Regions from separate parts of the Bacillus cereus group sp. RP37 genome, predicted to be linked through region 2. Evidence: riboswitches for the same ligand, from Rfam matches in the RefSeq annotation. Region 2 holds a riboswitch; each other region holds the start of a gene.

Region 1 (7,738 bases), 1.3 Mb from region 2:
GTTGCTACCGTACTAATTTTCTTGTCCCAAATATGTACGGTAGGCTTTTCGTTACAAAGATTCTTTATCAATACTAGTTGATTATATGTTAGCTTATTTCCTCTATGGGTAGCGATATAGACTGTGAAATTTTTTGCTTCAAATACCTTTTCTCCTAAAATATATTTAGATCCCAACTCATCTACTAGTAAATCATGTAGGTTTTCTATATTCATATACCATATCCCCTTTTTTCTTACATAATCAATCGAACCGACGAATACTTGGTACAGACAATGCTATTCCAATTGTTACAAGTACTAAAATAGCTAGTGTTATAATCGTTATCTCGCCACCTATGACAGTAGCTAACCAGCCTACAACCACATAACCTAGTGGCAATAAAGCAAATGAACCTAACATATCAAGGCTTGCCACTCTTCCAAATGCTTCTTCTGGTACAAGCTCTTGTAAACTTGTTTCCCAAATGAGTCCAAATATCATCATACCGAACCCTTCAATTGCCATTAATCCAATTAAAGCAGGTGCCCAAGCAATAAATGGCATTATTAAAAGCGCACAACCACTTATTAAAACACCACCATAGGCAAGTAATCCCCGTTTATGCCACCGTTCCCTCCCACCAAATATTAGCGCGGCAATTACAGCTCCAACACCAGAAGATGCCATTCCTAATCCATACACGTATGCTTCAAAATGATGATGAACATTAAATAACCATGGAATTAATACGACGATAATTCCCGCATAACAAATATTTATGAAAGAAAAGACTAAAATTGTAACCCATAGCCACGGATGATTTTTTAAAACGAAAACACCTTCCATAAACTCTTGTTTGTAATTGACCTTACTCTTTTCAATGGGTCTTACTTTTTTAAACTTTATTTCTCTTAAAAATAATAAACAAAAAAATGATAACAAATACGTTACTGCATCTAGTCCAAATCCTATTCCGGCAGATGCAACTGAAACGATCAATCCTCCAAGAGCCGGTCCAATTAATCGAATACCTTGATTACTCATTTGTGTTAATGCATTAGCTGCGTTTCGAATTTCTGGCACAAATACTTTTGCTCTTACAGCTGAATACGCTGGCTGAAATATGCCTTCCATAAGCCCATATAATGCCACTAGTACGTATAGAAATGGAATTGTTAAAACATCCATAAATATAAGTGTTGCAAGTAATAGCATTAATATACAGCGGATTATGTCTGTAAATAACATTAATTTTACTCGGTCAATTCGATCTACAACTAAACCCGCAAACGGTAAAGCAAGAATATTAGGTAGCATGTACATTGCCATTGTCATCCCCATTACAACTGTTGAACCAGTCAATGAATACACAACGACTGGCAAAATAACCATCGTTATAGAACTCCCTAAAGTCGAAAGTAATTGCCCAATCCACAAAAACTTAAAATGTCGTGACGCTTTAACTGGCAACAATAATTTACCAACATACCCCAAAGCTTTTTCTCTTTGTACTTCCCCTTGCATTTCTCTCTCCTCTTTTCAAATGATTATAGACTTTATAATATTTCACTAAAAATTTCTAATATTCTTTTTCAATTATATAAGAAACCATTATGTTATGGTAAATTTATCAAAATAAATATAAAGGAGAATACAATATTATGCCTCTAAATTCACATAACATCGAGCACCGCATCTATACAATGTGTATGATCCAGCGAAATAATGAAGTTTTACTTATAAAACGCCCCGATCATCGAGGTTTTCCTGGCTACATAGCTCCTGGCGGAAAAGTAGATTTCCCAGAAAGCATATTACAAGCTGCTATACGAGAAGCGAAAGAGGAGACTGGACTGCACGTTTCTAATTTGACTTTCAAGGGATTAGACGAATATGTAAATCCGAAGGGAAATGTTCGATATATGGTATTCAACTATTGGACAGATTCATTTGAAGGCGAACTTCTTATGGACCCTCCAGAGGGCGAATTATTATGGGTACCAATCGATACAGCATTAAATCTTCCTATGCAAGATTGGTTTAAAGAAAGATTCCCATTATTTTTTGAAAAAGGTACGTTTGAAATTCAACGTGTTTGGGACCGAGACTTGGATAAACAAGTTGCTATGACAATTACGCATACGTAAAAAAGCTTGGAATCTCTCCAAGCTTTTCTTACTTCCCTTCTATTTTCTTAATCTCATAATCAATTTCTAAAAACTTAACTCCAAATATCCACATTCTATGATTAGCTTCTAATATGTGATTCGTGCCCTCTTTAATAACAAAAGTCTCTGCTAACGGTAAACGTATTGTAAAGAAACGCGTATGTAAATATATCCCCTCATCTCCCTTACCATTTCTTCTCAGCTTACTAGTAATGATTAAATCATTACTCTTATTACATAATTTCAAAACCCCTGTCATATTCGAATATGGTAAAGGTAATCCGATATTCATGTATGTCTCATTCTCATGTGTATGTTTTGAGTAAAGAGCTAAAAAAATAGATTCTCCTGCTTCATTTTTTCTTAGCCAAGCCCTTACATCCTCTCTTCCATCCTTCTCATCTATTATCCCAACGATAGAGCCATGCATCGTTTCCCACTTGCCGCCCATTCCTAAATGTATTTGTTCGATACGTTTACTGATTTTCTCATAGCAAAATGCAAGCGGGCGGAACCAACGATTCCATTTAATATGCGATTGTAACTCATACTCTTTTGTATTTTCATAAAATCGAATAATACTTAAAGGAATCTTCTTCGTGTCAAATACCTCACTATGAAAATCATTCATTTTATCAACTAAACCTTTGTATTCCTTGCTATCTATTAAATGTCTGTTATATAAAAACGCTTCCCCAACTGTCGCATTTCCTCTTAACCTGCTCATTGGTTTCCCGTAATATTTATAATTCGGAGCATTCTTTTCAATCATCCAACCGACAAATGCTGGTAACGCTACTCCAATTCCATTGACAACACCGTGAATCCAAACCATTTGAGCAATTGTAATCGTCATTACATGTGTCAAATTCCCATACGAATATATAAGTGAAAACATAATTGTTACCATGAGTGTACTAGACGATATGATTAGGAGAATCTTTGCACTAATAGCATTAAATTTCGTGCGCCAAACATAAATACCATAACTATAAATCGCACATAAATATAGGAACACTGCAAAAAATTCAAATACCCTTGAGTATGTAATTCCTATTGCAACTGTCATAGGTGAAATGACGATGATAAACATAATAGCATCATACACTTTACTTCTCTTTTCTCTTTTTCTCCCAATTAAACCAGCTGATAACGGCAATAAAAATGCCGAATAATGAAAATGTGCAGCGGTAAGCAAAACAATATCAGAACTAAAGTCCATAATGGAAAGCTTTGCTACTGAAGCAAAAAACCAAAAACCACCTAAAAACAAATACATAAACGCACTATCGATAGCCGTCTCTTCTAACGGTTTCCATCCTCTTTCTAGCAATCTACTTGCACCAAATAACGCAACAATTCCTGTATATACAAACCAAAGTAGTGCAAAGAAATAGTGATTTGTTACGAAAGCTAGCATTGCACTAATTGCTGCGATTGGAAATAAAAGCGATACAAATTTATAAAAGAATACATACGATCCATTTCTTGTTTTCTTATCAATAATGCAAAATGACATCGGTATAAATAACAAAATAGATAATAAAATAATTGCTTCAACTGGGTTTACATTTGACCACTCACATATTAGAAAAATAATATAACAAGCAAGCCCAACTATTATATTTTTCATTCTATTTATTTCCTTTCCACAAATGTTCCCTTATATGAAAATAATGAACCGATTAACGGATTACGTACTTGTACATGAATTCGAAAACATTGTAGTGTTTCATCATAACTTTCTACAATTTTTGCCTCTCCGTATAAAAATCTAGGTAACGGTATTTTTCTTCCAAACATAAAAAACCATTGTTTCTTTGAAGAAATATGCATTGCCCCCACCTCATCAATATGAAAATTCAATGTAGAAACAAGTATGTGCGGTTCACCAAAACAATCCACAATTTCATTATTCTCTTCATCCAACTGCATAACGGCATTAAAATATCTTTTCTTATTGTGAAAATAAAAAGTACGATTCCACCGCACAAGTTCATGTCCATGTTCATCTCGCTCAGCAGTATTATGTATTGTAAATGGCACTTCCTTCCCCCGCTCAGAGAAAAACATACGGAATTTCGATGCAATTTTTAATATTAATTTTACGAAAAAAGAGCCTCCATAAATTTCATCCATCTTTCCTTCCCCTGTGAAACTATTATCTTCTGTAATCGCATACCGCTTCTGTAATTCTGGATGAAGTTTTTTATAAGTATCTCCTAGTAATCTCTCATAAATATTAGCCATACATTATCCCTTTCTCGTCCTCTTGCAATTTTTTGCACTTGGTAAATTAAAACTATTTATATAACCAACAATCGATAACCCTATCAGTAGGATATTTAATGTAATTGGATTAAACGGCTCTGTAAAGCTTACGATATTCGTAAATCCTGCCGCTATCATTAAGGCTATTAACATAAAAATATGTACGATAAATACTTTTTGTTTTGGAAATGGCAACAGCCATATGACACCAAAAATAATTTCTAGCAATCCAATTATTTTAAGTACAAAAATACTATGTTCAGTTGAACCAATCATCACAGATAGCATCTTTACTTCTTCTGAATGAGTAAAAACTAGTTTCGGCACTATCCCTTGATACATCCATACAAAAGCAAATAAAAAACATACGAGCCAATATGTCATTGTTTTTCTAATTAGTAATCTAGGATGAAGTCCCTTTTCTAACCATAATTTTAAAGCATCAAAACTCCAAGCTGTCGCCCAACCTAATAACGGACGAAACATATAGGAATCTATTACACTCCCTATACGACCAAACCTCGTATCATAATCATATTGCGTCTCAAAATGAATGTGTTCTTCGGTCGGTGTATACTTCCAATAACCACGCCCTATTTGAATAAGAGATAATTTACTATCTGTCCAAAATTTTAAAGAAGAAATTCTTTCACCCGTTTCTTTTCTTATCTCACCTATTGATTCCCCTTCTCCAGCTATTTCAAGTCCAAATCCGATCTTTGTTTTATATAAAAACTTCTGTGGTTCTCCTTCTTTTTTCTCTAAATAAGAAATTTCAGTAAAGCGGGCATCCCACTCTGTATGTATATCTGGTTCCTGCGTATATTCCCATAATTTCTCCATTGTTGTGTTCATTTCTGCCGAAACATAAATAGGCTTTTCCCTCTTCATTCTTCCACCTCCAATGCACTATAAATTTAATGTACATGCAATGAATTTATTTTGCTACATTTTTCACAAACTTCCCCATAAAAAAAGAAAGAATTTTTAAAATATATATAAAACACTTGATTCCCCGAAAAATTTAAATTATTATAAAACAAATGTTACCAACAACTTCATAAATCAAACACTCTCGCCTAAAACGTGAGATAGAGGTTGCGATACTTATGAGTAGTCTAATGGAGACACAGAGATGTCTATGAACTTAGATGAAAGGAAGTATTGCCGAAATTGATAAATTTCTCTGCATTTATCAATTGGGGCTGTTTTCGAATAGAAACAGAACTGTCATATGTACAGACGTGTACGTATGAAGAGCTATCTACAAAAAAGAGATATCATTTTTTATGATATTCCTTTTTTGGCGGTTTTTTTATTAGCTCCGTTTTCTGTTTCCCTTTTCCTGTAACAGCACCATCCTCACTTATTTGAGATGGTGTTTTTTGTTTGTCTTTCTGGTAACTACAGGAGTATTGGGATTTATATATTTCCTAATCTATTCTTAAAAATAGACGAAAGAAGGAATTTGTAATGGAAACAATTGTTCAAAAATTTGGTGGCACTTCTGTCGGAAGCGTCGAACGCATTCAACATGTAGCAAATTTAATTATTGAAGAATATGAACGAGGTCATAGCATTGTCTCTGTCGTTTCAGCAATGGGAAAAAGCACGGATGAACTTGTCGCACTCGCTAACGCTATTACAGAAAATCCAAGTAAACGTGAAATGGATATGCTTCTATCTACAGGAGAACAAGTAACTATTTCATTATTAACGATGGCACTGCAAGCAAAAGGCTATCATGCAATTTCATTAACAGGATGGCAAGCTGGTATTACGACAGAATCTGTACATAGTAATGCACGGATTACTGACATTCATACAGATCGTATTCAATCTTATCTTGCCGAAGGCACGATTGTTATTATAGCTGGGTTCCAAGGAGTCAGTGAAGAACATGAAATTACAACACTTGGACGCGGTGGCTCTGATACAACTGCTGTTGCATTAACCGCTGCACTGAAAGCAAAAAAATGTGATATTTACACGGATGTGACAGGCGTATACACGACGGACCCACGAGTTGTAAAAGACGCTTATAAATTAGATGAAATTTCTTATGACGAAATGTTAGAACTTGCAAACCTCGGTGCTGGTGTATTACACCCGCGTGCGGTTGAGTTTGCTAAAAATCATAATGTCGTTTTAGAAGTTCGCTCAAGTATGGAACAAGAAAACGGAACAATTGTAAAAGGAGAATGTAACATGGAACAACAATCAATCGTTAAAGGTATTGCATTTGAAGATAATATTACACGCGTCACAATGAAAGGATTGGAACAAGGTGCACTTTCAACAGTTTTCTCTACATTAGCAGCGGCACATATTAATGTAGATATCATCATTCAAAGTATTACAAATGAAGGAACTGTTCACCTCTCCTTCTCAATCCACTCTAATGATTTAAGAGAAACTTTAGAGGTATTGGAACAAAATCAAGAAACACTACACTATGAATCTGTAGAATATGAAAATCATTTAGCAAAAGTATCAATTGTAGGATCAGGTATGGTATCTAACCCAGGTGTCGCTGCGAATATGTTCACTACTTTAAAAGAAGAAAATATTCATATTAAAATGGTAAGTACATCAGAAATTAAAGTGTCTGTCGTTATTGACCGCCTTCATTTAGTAACAGGTGTGGAGGCACTGCATCAATCATTTATGGCGAAAGTTGAGCCTTTGGTTCAGATGAGTTAATTTTACATTTGGATTACAGCTTACAAACCCATATTAATCTATTTCCTTCCTATATAAATAGAAAGCTGTTTGCTTTGTATAGAGTGACAAGAAAGTTATTTACAACAATCGAGCCATTTGCGTACAGGATAGGAATATTTTGTGGGAAACTCGAAGTTATTTTATCGAATAGCAACTACATTATCAAATTCTTGAAATGATAGCATTCACGAAATAAAGTTCGCGCATATTTCAATAGTAGAGGATTTAGGAAGTGTTGTTCGTTAACAAGGTGTTATATACTATACCCGAAAACACCTTGTCACATTTTCCTACACTGTGACAAGGTGTTTTTTGTTTAGAAGAGATTTTAGTATAATTATAAGGATAATTAGATAATAAATTTATACATATAAGGAGATAAAGACTATGACAAACAACAGATTACTACGAATGGACAATGTCAGCATCGTTGTAGAATCCCTTGATAACGCAATCTCTTTCTTCGAGGAGATTGGCTTGAATCTCGAAGGGCGAGCTACTGTTGAAGGTGAATGGGCTGGTCGCGTAACAGGACTCGGTTCCCAGTGCGTAGAGATTGCTATGATGGTTACGCCAGATGGTCACAGCCGAAT
Region 2 (7,738 bases):
ATCTCCAAGACAAATGATGTGCTCAATTCCTCTTACTTTAATATCTTTCAGTACAGAATCTAATGCCGGAATATTACCGTGAATATCTGAAATTACCGCTATTTTATCCATATAAATCCCTCCATTACTTATTGTTTATTATATCCTCATGTTGTGATTGATACCATTTTGGAATATAGGATGAAAAATGATTATGATCTTCTAAAATTCCGTTCAATCTTTCCTTCATATCATCTACTAAATGTGGCGTACTTCGGTTTGTCCATACGATATCAGCTGGGAATGTCATTGCTGCATATAATGAGTACAGTTGCCAAAAATGAAGCGATGGTTCGCCTCCGCAATAACCTTGAACTTGTCCAACCGCAAATGGTTTGCTTATTCTTGTAGTAAAAATCGCTACGTTATAAAAATCGTGTATTGGATCGCCAAAATCATATCCACCAAAATCGATAACGATAAATTCCTTATTATGAATCATACTATTTGCTGGATGGAAGTCATCGTGTAAAAAGGTAATAGGGCGATTTTTCAATAATTGTTTATGCTCCCCTACAAATCTTAAAACTGGCTTTAAATCAAGGAAGTCTATTTCATAGTTTGCTAACGCTTCTACGTATCTTTCATATTTATTCCATCGAACCGTTTCCCAGGTATCACTCGCACTTTCTCTTTCTAGTGAGTGAATCTTCTTTAACACTTCCCCTGCTTTTCTTCCTGCATTATACTGTTCTTCCACCGATAACTTCCCTAAACCTTCTTCACCATTTACACCTTGGGTCCATTCAAATACTTGAACACCTTTATTTAGTTCCTCAAGTTTTATGAAATGAATCAACTTGGGCGTTGGAATATGTAATAACTCTAATTGTTTCATATACGTATATTCTTCATGTTTTCGCTCAAAATGAACAGCATCACATACTTTTACAAAATATGTTTCTCGATTCTCTAATTCAACTTTATATTTCTCTTCATGTGAAAAACCTTTTGAAATAGCTGTACACTTTATAATACGAGGCCATTCTAGTCTTCTCTCTATCTCTCTAAGCATTTCTTCCAAAACATTCACCTCTATCAATATATGTACAAACTACCTAACACTTCATGCTCTCGTTTATTTTCCCCTTTAAACTCCACTGCAAATGGATATTCGCCACGATGCTTCAAACATTCTTGTACTAGCCCTTCTCCAACCGGTTCACAAAACTGCACATGAATGTCACCGAATGATACGCTTTGACACTCCGCATTCCATTCTTCATTTTGTATGATTGAGCTTGCGGTTAGCCCCATTACTTCTTTCCATTTCCGCACCGTTTCTCGAACGCTTTTCACTGCGTAATGAATCGTTTCAATTTGTTGTACTTTGTTTTTATGTTCAGTGATTGTCCCTATGTTGCGTAAATCATTTCTTCTTTCTTCGTCTGTTTCATTCCACTGTATAAAGAAAGGTAATTTCGGTCCATTTTCTTCTTGCTTTACAAATAACATTTTCCATTCTAAAAGGCGGCCATCTTTTCTCATACGCTTCCCTTCAAATGGCCCTATCGTTTGTAAACCGTATTTACTAAACTGATCTGCTAATTCTTCAATGGCATCTGTTCGAATTGCGATTTGTAACATACCTTCTCCAGTTTGTAATTTCACCACTGTTTCTTGTACTAATGGATTTTCTGCTTCTTTCGCTTTTTCTTCATGTTGAACTGCCAGAAATTCTATGTATGATAAATCAAAATAACTTAAACTATTCCAAGTACCCCAAGTAGTATGCTCTCCGCCTAATACAGTATGAAATCCAAGTTCCTGCATTTGCTTTGCCGCTTCCTCCGGTGTACAATTCACTGCGTGTACGAGATGATCAAATCGTAACATGTCTTTCTCCCCTTTCTCTCCATCCTTTTATTGTATATTTTATTTTTATTTCGTTCAATTCAAAAAACTTTAAAACCTAGTTGATTTATACGATTAATGTGTATTATAATGAAACAAATTTAATTATTGCTGATTGGAAAAACCAAAGGCACTTTTCTCATACGGGAAAAGTGCCTTTTTCATTTACTATTACAGGGGGATTATTTATGCAGAAATTAATTGTCTTTGCTATTATTGGATTTTTCGCTCAATTGATTGACGGAGCACTTGGAATGGCGTATGGGGTAACATCTACCTCACTTTTACTAATGTTTGGTATCGCACCTGCTGTCGCTTCCGCATCTGTTCATTTAGCTGAAGTCGTTACAACCGCCGCTTCTGGTGCATCCCACATCAAATTTGGAAACGTTGATAAATATACCGTTTCCAGGCTTACATTGCCAGGAGCAGTTGGCGCATTTATTGGGGCATGTTTTTTAAGTAATTTACCTGGCGATGTAATTAAACCGTACATTTCCGTATTTTTATTTACTTTAGGGGTTTATATTTTATTACGATTCATCATTCAAAAACAAATTGTCACTTCAAAGAAACGTATGTCTGCTAAACAGCTTGTTCCGCTTGGCTTATTCGCTGGATTCGTTGATTCAACTGGTGGTGGTGGCTGGGGTCCAATTACGACACCTGTACTTTTAGCAAGAGGAAACGAAGCTAGAAAAGTTATCGGCTCTGTAGATACGAGTGAATTTCCTGTTTCACTCGCTGCAACAATTGGATTTTTCATTTCACTTGGCTGGGAACAAGTAAGTTGGGTTTGGGTATTTTCTCTCATGCTCGGTGGTATCGTTGCGGCACCAATCGCCGCGTGGTTAGTGCGCATCGTACCTTCTCATTTACTTGGCGTATTAGTTGGTGGCCTTATTATCTTTACAAACATTCGTACACTGCTTACTACATTTAAAGTGGATCCAACTATTATTTCACTTTCTTACGTGGCAGTTGGTCTTGTCGTTATTATTTCTATTTTCATTGCTGTTCGCAATCATTCCAAACATTCTAACGCATCGACCGCCGGATATCCGAATGATCAAAAGCAAATGCTACCATAACGATAAAAATACCGCCCGATATACTTCGAGCGGTATTTTTTATTTTTCCATTCTCCAATTTATCATTGTCTCTGTAGTGCCAATTCTTTTCATATGTAATTTCTCTAATACACGAATCGATCCATCATTTTCTAGAAGTGTCTCTGCAATAATTGTTTCTACCTGTTCTGTTTGAAAAGCCCAATTTATTAATTCTCTTACAGCTTCTGTTGCATACCCTTTATTCCAATATTTCTCAATAAATCCATAACCAATTTCTACTGTATGTTCCTCATTTGGTTTCCCTTTAAACCCTACATCACCTAGAACGATGTCATCTTCTTTTCGAATGACATACCACGCGCCCCAAGGTAATAAATCCTTATCTTGCTTTATATTTTCTACATGCCCTACAATATGTGGACCACTATTATATCCTTGCTCGTTAGCAACGTGAATACTCTCTTTTGTACACGGCACTATATAGAGCCTTTCTGTTTCTAATTTCATGTTGATTTCCCCTTTTCAATTAAACAATACCTCAATTTTATCAGAAATAAAAAGAATATTCATTCTATTTATCAAATTTATACTTATTCTTTGAAACGAATTTAAGGAATAATCCTCTTTTAATAGTTATGTCGAATTATATTTTCAGAATTTTCTTTTATTTTTAAAGGGTTTTCCAATATTTTTTGCGAAACATTTGTATAACAATTTCTTTCTTTATTTTTTGTTACATAACAGTAGGTTCGGGTGGAGTTTTGCAAGCGTTTCCTATACAATAACCGATATTTTTTGACTTTTCCTAACAAAATATCTTGCAATATATTCAGAAACTCATTACAATTGCCATATATTAAAAATCTTAGCAATATATAAAATCCTCATCAATCCGATGAGGTAGAGGTTGCGACTTTTAAAAGTAAAACGGACGAGACACTGAGAATGTCCCTGACTTCGTTTGAAAGGAAAAGTTGCCGAAGTTTATATTTCTTCTCTGGAAGTATAAGCTGGGGCTGTCTCCGAAAGGAACAGAACTGTCACGTTTACAAAATTACCGTGTAAACGTGGGGTGCTATCTTAACGGAAGGGTATGATGGGGTGGTTATTTGTGAAACGTTCCGCCAAATTCCTTTGGCGGTTTTTTGTATTTTTCTCCCCCGCTCCTTCCTAACCTACAAGAAAAGGAGTGTTGAACATGAATAGCGCAACAAATCAATCTACCTCTAAAACGCAAACTACACAAGGACAGGGTGAATTAAAACGCGGATTAAAATCTCGTCACCTTACGATGATTTCTCTCGGTGGTACAATCGGTACCGGACTATTTCTTGCTAGCGGTGGTGTTATCCATTCTGCTGGTCCTGGCGGTGCATTAATTGCATACGCCGCAATTGGAATTATGGTTTACTTTTTAATGACAAGCTTAGCTGAACTCGCAGCTTACATGCCTGTTACTGGATCTTTTAGTACGTACGCAACAAAGTTTGTTGATCCATCACTTGGCTTTGCACTTGGATGGAACTATTGGTATAACTGGGCCATTACAATTGCTGCTGAACTAGCTGCTGTAACATTAATTATGAAATTTTGGTTCCCAGATACTCCTTCTCTTATTTGGAGTGGATTATGTTTAGCTATTATTTTCCTTTTAAACTATTTATCTGTTAAAGGGTTTGGTGAATCTGAATATTGGTTCGCACTTATTAAAGTAGTTACTATTATTATCTTTTTAATTGTCGGCTTCATGATGATTTTTGGAATTATGGGCGGCGAATCTGTTGGCTTTAAAAACTTCACTGTTGCAGATGCACCATTTAATGGCGGCATTATGGCAATTATCGGTGTATTTATGGCTGCTGGTTTCTCCTTCCAAGGAACTGAATTATTAGGAGTAGCTGCTGGTGAAACTGCTGATCCAGAGCGTAACATTCCAAAAGCAATTCGCTCGATCTTTTGGCGTATTCTTTTATTCTATATCCTTGCGATTCTCGTTATCGGTTTATTAATTCCTTATACGACTGAAAGCCTTGCTGCAAGCGATGTAACAGTAAGTCCATTTACACTTATTTTTGAAAAAGCGGGCGTTGCCTTTGCTGCTTCTGTTATGAACGCTGTTATTTTAACGGCAGTACTGTCTGCTGGTAACTCTGGTATGTATGCATCAACTCGTATGCTTTGGGATCTAGCTCGCCAGGGAAAAGCACCAAAGTTTCTTGGTAAATTAGATAGCCGCGGTGTACCTGTTAACGCATTAATCGTAACGTCAATTGTCGGTAGTATCGCTTTTATTGCCTCATTATTCGGTGACGGTGTTGTATACATTTGGTTATTAAACGCATCTGGAATGTCTGGCTTTATCGCATGGGTCGGAATCGCAATTAGTCATTACCGTTTCCGTAAAGCATATATCGCTCAAGGTAAAGATTTAAAAGACTTACCATATAGAGCGAAATGGTTCCCGTTCGGTCCAATCTTCGCATTTGCACTTTGTGTCATCGTAATTTTAGGTCAAAACTACGGCGCATTTATGGGCGAATCAATCGATTGGAACGGTGTACTCGTTTCTTATATCGGTTTACCACTTTTCTTAGTACTATGGTTAGGATATAAATTTACGAAGAAAACGAAAGTGATTCCACTTGATAAATGTGAACTAAAATAAAGTAAAACGAGCAAACAAATTTGTTTGCTCGTTTTTTATTCCAATGCTTCTCCCTTCCCTATTGCTCCTGTTTTTGCAATAATAAAGGAAATATAAATAAAGGTTGGGATACCATGAACATTCGTATTACTGATGAAGCAAAAGCAGCTATACATAGATTAGAACGTGAAGACAAAAAGATCATTCGCATTAGAGGAACAATGACAAACTCTTGTAGTATTTTCGTTGATGTGGATTTAATTTGGGATACATATGATGCAGATGACGTTGTATATGAAGATGCAGAGCTTATCGTACAAATGGATTCATTCACGAAAGACTACACTGGTGATACGGTGAAACTTGATTATAAGACGACTGGTTTTAGTATTACGACTCCGAGTGAGACTTTGGTTTATGGATTGTCGATTAAAAAATAAAAATTGTTTTTATTTGACCACCGAGGTGAAAACATGGGTAAATATGTTCCGTTGAAATTTTTATTTAATGAAGAATTAGCAGAAAGTATGGCTGATTCTATTTGTAAACACGTTCCTACTTTCTCGAAAAGAAACTTCGTATCTTCCGTAACATGTAAAGTTGAAAGTTTAGAGTTAAAGCAGCGTATTGAAGTAATTGCAGATGAATTACACAATGCTTTACAAAAAGATTTTCATGCAGCAATACATATATTACTGAAAACATTGGGACCAGAAAATACAACAGAAGTAGGCACATTTACAAACGGATATATGTACATGCCTATTGCAAAATACGTTGAAAAATATGGGCTTAACGATTTTGAAACCTCATTCAACGCAATGTATGAAATAACAAAAAGGAATACTGCTGAATATGCCATTCGGCCTTTTCTTGAAACATATCATGAAGATACACTAAACATATTACAACAGTGGATTCATGACGAAAACAGCCACATTAGGAGATTAGTTTCCGAAGGTACAAGACCAAGACTTCCTTGGGCTAAAAAAATAGGAGCTCTGAAAGGTGACTTTAAGAACAATTTAAAACTTTTAGAGCCATTAATGAATGACCCTTCTAAATATGTCCAAAAATCAGTAGCCAATCATATTAACGATATTACGAAAGAAGATAAAGAACTCGTTTTTCAATGGTTGCAGCAATTACGCGATAACCAGTATCCTGTTAACCCTTGGATTATAAAACATGGGTTACGAACGGTGCTTAAAAATGGTACTTTACCAAAAGATTTTTCTTTTTAAGTATTTTAAACAAAAACGCTTATGCTTCAAAAATGAAGTATAAGCGTTTTTTCCTTTTATATAAAGCAATTATAAACGTAAAAAGTGCTTTAAAATTCTTCTTTATACCTTTATTTTACTAACTCTTCTATGTTATTACTTTTCTTGATTTTTTCTGATGATAGCCAGAGTGAATAACTTGTTCCATCCTTGTTCCTTAAAAATATGTTAAATTCCTTATTATATAGTTCTTCTTTAAGAATAGTGACTACCTTTCTCAAATCCTCTATTACATAGGAATCATTTCTATATTTTATCTCACTGTCATTGAAAACTAAAGTCAATTCATACTCTAGACAATTGCCGTCTTTCGGGTGTGAACAAGTAATATCTTCAATTACAAAACGATCATTTTGAATTTCATTTAACCTTTGGCCTACTTTTGTTTCAGTTTGAATCAAATATGTCCAATAACCACTTACGGTGTTTTTCATTGTTAAAAGCAGTTCTTCTTTCGTTATAGCTTTTTGCACATTATGAAAAGGGAGGCCTATAGATTCACCATTATAATCCTCAATTTCAAGTTTTGTTATCTTTTTATTACTCTTCTGAATGAATTGGATTAGAGCATATAAACGATCTAATTCTTTTGATTCAAATTGACTGTAATCAATCTTGTCACTCGTTTTTAAAGTTAATAATAACTCATCAGTTGGTTTCTCCTCTATATCATCATCCACTATATATTGAAAAACATTTTTATTTTCAGGTTCTACGTAACCTAATTTTTTCATTTCCTCTAGCATTGGCTTAAATTTCTTATATTCCTCATATGTTTTTTTTCCGTATTGATATTCATCCCCTTTTATTCTTGAATATAAGAAACCATCTACCTCTACTCTAAA
Region 3 (7,738 bases), 2.1 Mb from region 2:
ATGTATGTACATGTTCCAAGCTTTCGTAATCATTAAAACGATAAAGATTGTACATAAGAAAGGTACAGTTAATTGTAATGATTGCAGTGCAAGTGGTACGAGAATAAGGAACGTAAATAATAATGGGAAAAGCTGAATGATGTAATTATATAGAAGAGATTTTTTAAAATAAGATGTTAATTTCTCTTCTAGTGCGAGTAAATAGACAGCATCAGGTTTCTGAATAAATGTACGGATAGGGCATCTCGTTATAATGAATGTAAGTACAATCGTGATGAGTAGTAAAGATAGTCCTTTAGAAGGAGCTGTCTTAAGAAACTTTGCGTAATAGTAAGCACCTATACAGGCAACGAAGATAAAGCTATATAGTAAACCGTTAATCATACGTGCAAAGTATGTAATGATATTTTGAATATGTTGTTGGAAGCGACTGCTCCATAACGATTCAATTGACATGTTTTCACCTCTTTGTTCTATTATATATGTTTTACAAAAGAAAAAACGAGCAAATTGCGTTATGCAACTTGCTCGTTTTTCTTTTCGTTATTTTTTTTCTGATCACGATTCATTAATGGATAGAAAGCAAAGCCGATTACGAATAAACCAATTCCGAGAAGGAACGTTTTTATATCGGATGCTCCTGTTTTAATAACCCATAGTGCGTAGCAAAGTGCGATTACTGCGACTATACCATCTGTAATTCTTGCCCGCATTTCATTTTTATATGTTTCACCAGTTGCGACTAGTTTTAACTGGAAGATTGGTGAAACGAGATATGGAATGAGGTAGGCCAGTGTTGATACGGTAATAACGAATGTATAAGCTTCCGCAATAGTTCCTGATAACGTTGAGAATAAGAACACTTGCGACATAATGTTTGTTAATCGTAATGAGTAAATTGGACTTCCTTTTTTATTTGTTTTTGTGAAGAAGGAAGGGAAGAAACCTTCTTTTGCTGCTTGATACGGTACTTCTGAGCTTAATAAAATCCAGCCTAATATAGAACCGAATAGGGAAGTAAGAGCAAGTAATGCCATCAGTTTCCCGCCGCCATGACCCATTGCAGCGTTTAATGCATCTGCTAATGGACGTTCAGAAGCTTGTAATGTATCAACGTGAAGTACACCCATTGTTAAAATTGTAATTCCTAAGTAAATCGCAACTGTAATAAGTAATCCTGCAACTGTTGCGCGTTTTACTGTTTTAGGAGAGGTAGCACGGTTTGATAAAAGTACTGCCGATTCAATTCCGATAAATGCCCAAAGCGTTGTAAGAGCAGCTAAGTTTACTTGTGAAAGAAGGCCGTGTGATACACCTGATTTATCGATCATCGGTGTGTACCATTGTCCAAACTTAGAAGCTTCGAATGCAAATAACGTAACGACGATGAATAAAAGGAATCCAGTTACTTTCGTTGTTGTTGCTAAGAAGTTTAGCTTTCCAGCTCCGCTTACACCGTTTGTTAATATAATATGAGTTCCCCAAAGTAAGATGGAACAAATCGTAAATGTAATTAGTTTTCCGACTTCTATATCGAACGAGCCGATTGAAAAGAGTAGTCGTGTATCTTTCATAATTGGGAAGAAGAGTGATAAATATCCCGCGAAAGATGTAATGATGGCAACGTTACTTGCCCAGTTTGCAACCCAATATCCCCATACCATACTGAAACCAGCCATTTTTTTCTTTTTTGGTGTTGAGAATAAAGCATATGCATGACTTTGTGGTCCTGTCGTTAAATCAGGACGACGAATTGCTAAATTACCGAAAACAAGAGCTAGCATTAAAACACCAAACCCTGTTGTTAACCAAGCTAAAGTGACACCGAGAGGGCTTGCTGTTTGTGCCAACGTACTTGGCACCATGAAAATCCCAGCGCCAACCATGTTACCGACAACGAAAGCTGTTAGTACCCAAAAGCCCCATTTTTTTTGTTGCATAGAAAATACCTCCAAAGTTAGTATAACCAAGTCAAGCGAGGAGATATGTATGTCTTCTTAGTAGAGAAGAGAAGTCCCAAACAAAACAAAAAAAGCACGTAATTTGCCGCTACATGCTTTCTATCTTATAAGAAACCCACGACATACCTCTCGATAGCTCTCCACAAACGAAACGTTTCGTTTGTGACAGTTCTGCACTTATTAAATGCAGACCCAGCAAGCGTGCATGGTGGACACGGGCTTACTTCGGCAATCATTCCTTTCTCATTCCTTCATCAATGCCACTACATCTCCAGAAATGATACTCTTAATGACTGCAACCTCTACCTCACCGAGATACGAATGAGGATTTAAATATTAAATTAACGTCTTTAAGAGTAACAAATGAATTTTTATACGTCAATGGATATAGAAATAATCAGATTATAGGGAAGAGTTTGTGATTAAAAGGGAGAGGGATTGTTATGTAATATTGAATTTTCATAATATAATAAATGTTATTGGCGCTAGAAGATTGAGAAGGGGATGAAGTATATGTCTGTATGTCATAAACATTCAGTAATAGGTGTATTAGATTCGGGAGTTGGGGGATTAACAGTTGCGAGCGAAATTATAAGACAATTGCCTAAAGAGAGCATTTACTATATTGGTGATAATGATCGTTGTCCGTATGGGCCGAGAAGTGTAGAGGAGGTACAATCTTTCATATTTGAAATGGTTGAGTTCCTCAAGCAGTTTCCATTAAAAGCTCTAGTTGTAGCATGTAATACTGGTGCAGCTGCAGCATTGACCGCGTTGCAAGAAGCACTTCCCATCCCGGTTATTGGTGTTATACATCCGGGAGCAAGAGCTGCAATTAAAGTGACAAAGAAAGGGAGAATTGGAGTAATTGGAACTGTAGGTACGATAAAATCTAATATGTACGAACAAGCATTACACGAGCTGGATACATATTTGGAAGTGCATAGTCATGCATGTCCGACTTTAGCTACAGTTGTAGAAAATCAATTAGAAGACACAGCATATGTCATGCAGCAAGTGAAACAAGCTTTACTGCCATTAACGAAGGAAGATATAGATACGTTAATTCTTGGGTGTACGCATTATCCACTTTTAGAGTCCTATATAAAAAAGGAGTTAGGAGAGGCTGTAACGATTATTAGTTCTGCAGAAGAAACAGCGATAGAGTTAAGCACAATTTTACAGCACAAAGGAATTCTGTCTGACAATCTTAATCCGAAGCATCGATTTTTTACAACAGGCTCAGTTTCATCATTTGAACATATTGCTGAGCGATGGCTAGGGTATCAAATTTCTGTAGAAGGTGTGAATTTACCTATGGAAAAACAAATCGTGAAATAAAAAGAAGCTGATCTAAAACTAGATCAGCTTCTACATATAAGATTAAACTAAGTTTAATACAGTTACTTTTTCACGTGTCATAGACTCAAGGCTCTTACGAATACCTTGTGCGCCCATACCTGAACCTTTTACACCGATGAATGGGAAGTGGTCAGGGCCGCGCTCTGTGCGTCCGTTAATTTGAACAGAACCAGTTTCGATTTTGTTAGCAATTGCAAATGCTTTGTTAATGTCTTTTGTGAAGACACTTGCTTGCAAGCCGAACTCTGATTTGTTAGCAATTTCAATTGCTTGCTCATCTGAAGAAACACGGATGATTGGAAGGATTGGGCCGAATGGCTCTTCCCAAGCAACTTTCATTTCTTCTGTTACGTGGTCGATTAATGTTGGGTAAATTAAGTTACGCTCACGTTTGTTACCGATAACGATTGTTGCACCCTTTTCAACAGCGTCGTCAACTAAGCTTTGGACGAAGTCAGCAGACTTGTCGTCGATTAATGGAACGATTGTGCTGTCTTGTTCTGGAGATCCAACTGATAGTTCAGCTACTTGCGCTTTTAATAAGCCAACAAGCTCATCCGCTACGTTTTCGTGTACAAGTACACGTTTAATAGCTGTACAACGTTGACCAGAGTAAGAGAATGCACCACTTACGATATGGTTTGCAGCATCTTGTAAGTCAGCATCTTCGCGAACGATACCAGGGTCTTTACCACCAAGTTCTAATACAAGTGGAATCATTGCAGCTTTTTTCGCTAAATGTTTACCTGTGTTTGTACCACCTGTGAACGATACCATATTGATGCCATCATGTTCTACTAAGTAGTCACCAATTACAGAACCACGTCCTGTCGCTACGTTTACAAGACCTTTTGGAAGGCCAGCTTTATGAAGTGCTTCAACCATTTTAATACCACTAATTGCACCTTGAGTTGCTGGTTTGAAAATAACAGCGTTACCCATAATTAATGCTGGTGCAAGTTTTGCAGCAGATAAGTTTACTGGGTAGTTAAATGGTGCGATTGCTAATACAACACCAAGTGGTGCGCGTTGGATGATCGCAAGTTTAGACTTCGTTCCGCCAGGGAAGCTATCGCCCATCATGCTTTCTCCGTGCATATGTAAAGCTTCTTCGATTGTGTAACGAATGAAGTCAGCTGTACGAACAACTTCTTTTTTCGCATCTTTATATCCTTTACCGACTTCTTTCATAATGATATCGGCAATTTCATCTTGCATATTTACGAGCTCATCAGCCCATTTATATAAATATTTTGCGCGATCTTGTAGAGAAGCTTCCGCCCATGATTTTTGAGCTTCTTTTGCAGATGCAATTGCTTCATCTACTTCTCCGCGAGTAATTGCTTGTACTTGTCCAATTACTTCGTGTAAGTATGGAGATGGAATTTCGATTGTTTCTCCTGAAGAGCTTTCTCTCCATTCTCCGTCTAAATAAAATTTGTACGTATTGCTAGTTGTCATGATTAGTCCTCCTAAAATAGCAACTTGTAAGAGTGAGTATAAGGTGATTGTAGGGGGTTTGATAACATTTTTCAAATGAAATGTTTGTGAAAACGATTTCTTATTCTTTTTTTGTTGTGTATGCCCTTTCTTACAGAAGATTCTCTTATTTCAAACGGATGTATCGTATTATGAACCTCCTTCATTTTTGGTGATAAAAAATTATTTTATTCTATAGCTAAAAAAATAATTGACAGAATACTCAATAAAGTTGTAAGATTATAAATGGAAAATAAATGAAGGGGGTGTGCGTAATGATTGTAATCGTAAATGTAATGAGTTTAGCTCTGTTAAATGGCAGAAAACATTCATATCATTACGCAACCCGTACGGATATATAGGGCATCTTTGTCTTATAAAAAGCGTACGTTGCGTATATCGTAACGTACGCTTTTATGCATTTTTGTGCATATCGTCAAGCGGCGGTATGCTTTTTTTTGTCTAATTTGCTTGTTTCCATACTTTGTATGGTTACGATAAAACAAACTTTGGAAGGTGGAAAAATGTGATGAGATTGTATGGGTTACGAAATGTAAATATGATGGGTCTGGATAGTGGATAAAGACATGAGAGTGAAACGAGAACGAGAAGGGAGAGGTTACATTGTTATCAGTATTACTAAAGTTAAAATGGTTTTTTCAAGAGCATTGGAAGAGATATAGTATCGCCATTGGAGCTCTTTTAATTGTGAATATAGTTGAGGTTATTCCCCCGAAAGTGTTAGGGGTTACGATTGATAATATAAAAACAGGAACGTTAACGAACGAAGCAATTATGCAATCTATTCTTATTTTAATAGGGGTTACGATAGTTGGATATGGCCTCACATTCGTTTGGCAACATCAATTGTTTGGCGGTGCATTCGTACTGGAGAAGACGATGCGCTCTAAATTTATGGGGCATTTACTTAAAATGACACCGACGTTTTATCAAAAAAATCGTACTGGCGATTTAATGGCGAGAGCAACGAATGATTTAAAAGCAATTGCTATGACGGCTGGTTTCGGTATATTAACGCTCGTGGATTCGAGTTTATATATGCTTACGATTGTCTTTATGATGGGATTTACAATTAGTTGGGAGCTTACATTTGCGGCACTTATACCGCTTCCAATTATGGCGTATGCGATGAATATATATGGAAAGAAATTGCATGAAAGATTTACAGTTGCGCAAGATGCGTTCGGTGATATGAACGATAAAGTATTAGAATCAATCGCTGGTGTGCGCGTTATTCGTGCATACGTACAAGAAAATGCAGATCAAGAAAGATTTCATCAGTTAGGAGATGACGTCTACGAAAAAAATATGAAGGTAGCCAGAATTGATGCATTATTCCAGCCAACTGTGAAAATGCTTGTTGGCCTTAGTTATTTAATTGGTTTAGTGTATGGCGCATATCTTGTATTTCAATCGAAGGTGACACTTGGTGAACTCGTCTCTTTTAACGTGTATTTAGGGATGATGATTTGGCCGATGTTTGCAATTGGCGAATTAATTAATGTTATGCAAAGAGGAAACGCTTCGTTAGACCGAGTAAATGAAACGTTAGCGTACGAACCGGATGTAAAGAATCCAAAAAATCCAAAGCTTGTACAAGAGCCGAATTATATTCAGTTTGATGAAGTTACCTTTTCATATCCCTCATCAACTGAAACAAATTTAAAGAAGGTTTCGTTTACCTTAAAACAAGGAGAAACGCTTGGGGTTGTTGGAAAAACAGGAAGCGGAAAAACGACGCTTGTACGTCAGCTTCTTCGTCAATATCCGCTTGGAGATGGGGATATTGCAGTCTCTGATGTGACGTTAGATAAAATGACGAATGAAAATGTACTCGGCTGGATTGGGTATGTACCTCAGGAACATATTTTGTTCTCAAAAACGGCGAGAGAAAATATTTTATTTGGAAATAGGAAAGCGACGGAAGAAGAACTCGAGAAAGCAATTGAAATTGCGGCGTTTAAAAAGGATTTAGAGTTTTTACCAGAAGGGTTAGAAACGCTCGTTGGAGAGAAGGGTGTTTCTTTATCAGGAGGGCAAAAACAAAGGATTTCGATTGCGCGAGCGGTTATTCAAAATCCGGAAATTTTAATTTTGGACGATTCTTTATCAGCTGTTGATGCTCGTACTGAAGCAGCGATTATTGAGAATATAAGAACAGAGAGAAGCGGAAAGACGACAATTATTACGACGCACCGTTTATCTGCCGTACAACATGCGGATTGGATTCTCGTTATGGATGAAGGCGAAGTTATGGAAGAAGGTACGCATGATCAGCTTATTAAAAGCGGAGGCTGGTATGCGGAGCAGTTTGAAAGACAACAAGGGGAAAGTGAAAGTGCGGATAGTGGGGTGAAAATATGAGTGTTTCAAAACGATTGTTTCAATATGCGATGAAAGTGAAAGGGGCAATTTTTGCAGCGATGCTAATGTTATTTATTTTCGTCATCGCAGAGCTTGCGGGTCCTCTCGTCGCGAAAACGATGATTGACGATCATATCGTCGGGATAGAGAAACCTTGGTATGAAACAGAAAAGAGTGCAGAGGCTGTTTCGTATAATGGCACCTTTTATAAGCGAAGTGATCGCTTTGAGGAAGGTGAGAAAAAAGGAAAAGAAGTACGCGTGATGCAAGTCGGTTTTCAATACTACTTTGTACCGAATAAAGTGAATGTTGAAGGGTCACGTTCTGTAAAAGGTGATATGATTACCGTTCAAAATGGTAAGGCGGTGCAAGTGTATAAAGCGAAAGCATTAACGAAAGAAGAAGTGTTTGCTTTTTATAAACCAGAAATAAACCCCCTATTATTACTTGGTGGTGGTTATTTCGCTTTATTAGTAGTTGTCTCATTATTTGCATACGGAAAGCAATTTTTCTTACAGAAAGCAGCGAACAAAATTATTCAAATTATGAGG

Evidence for each region. A riboswitch is a leader RNA that binds a small molecule or an ion and turns the genes downstream of it on or off. The one in region 2 is predicted to bind lysine.
Region 1: linked by a shared signal. The riboswitch ahead of QCI44_RS19320 (aspartate kinase) and the one ahead of QCI44_RS12635 (amino acid permease) in region 2 are both predicted to bind lysine.
Region 3: linked by a shared signal. The riboswitch ahead of QCI44_RS23910 (amino acid permease) and the one ahead of QCI44_RS12635 (amino acid permease) in region 2 are both predicted to bind lysine.

Annotation. Positions count from the first base shown of each region.
Region 1 covers NZ_JARVHP010000001.1:3,661,265-3,669,002, forward strand. The annotation lists gene QCI44_RS19290 (hypothetical protein) at 1-215, opposite strand, end outside; gene QCI44_RS19295 (MFS transporter) at 244-1,506, opposite strand; gene QCI44_RS19300 (8-oxo-dGTP diphosphatase) at 1,644-2,129, shown strand; gene QCI44_RS19305 (YndJ family protein) at 2,158-3,783, opposite strand; gene QCI44_RS19310 (DUF4166 domain-containing protein) at 3,789-4,400, opposite strand; gene QCI44_RS19315 (DoxX-like family protein) at 4,404-5,312, opposite strand; lysine riboswitch at 5,506-5,692, shown strand; gene QCI44_RS19320 (aspartate kinase) at 5,895-7,124, shown strand; gene QCI44_RS19325 (VOC family protein) at 7,533-7,738, shown strand, end outside.
Region 2 covers NZ_JARVHP010000001.1:2,378,423-2,386,160, reverse strand. The annotation lists gene QCI44_RS12660 (metallophosphoesterase family protein) at 1-111, opposite strand, end outside; gene QCI44_RS12655 (aminoglycoside phosphotransferase family protein) at 125-1,063, opposite strand; gene QCI44_RS12650 (VOC family protein) at 1,078-1,875, opposite strand; gene QCI44_RS12645 (sulfite exporter TauE/SafE family protein) at 2,082-2,984, shown strand; gene QCI44_RS12640 (GNAT family N-acetyltransferase) at 3,024-3,473, opposite strand; lysine riboswitch at 3,860-4,052, shown strand; gene QCI44_RS12635 (amino acid permease) at 4,165-5,631, shown strand; gene QCI44_RS12630 (iron-sulfur cluster biosynthesis family protein) at 5,745-6,050, shown strand; gene QCI44_RS12625 (DNA alkylation repair protein) at 6,084-6,854, shown strand; gene QCI44_RS12620 (hypothetical protein) at 6,965-7,738, opposite strand, start outside.
Region 3 covers NZ_JARVHP010000001.1:4,521,755-4,529,492, reverse strand. The annotation lists gene QCI44_RS23915 (ABC transporter permease) at 1-456, opposite strand, end outside; gene QCI44_RS23910 (amino acid permease) at 516-1,940, opposite strand; lysine riboswitch at 2,087-2,274, opposite strand; gene racE (glutamate racemase) at 2,475-3,302, shown strand; gene gapN (NADP-dependent glyceraldehyde-3-phosphate dehydrogenase) at 3,345-4,784, opposite strand; gene QCI44_RS23895 (ABC transporter ATP-binding protein) at 5,427-7,187, shown strand; gene QCI44_RS23890 (ABC transporter ATP-binding protein) at 7,184-7,738, shown strand, end outside.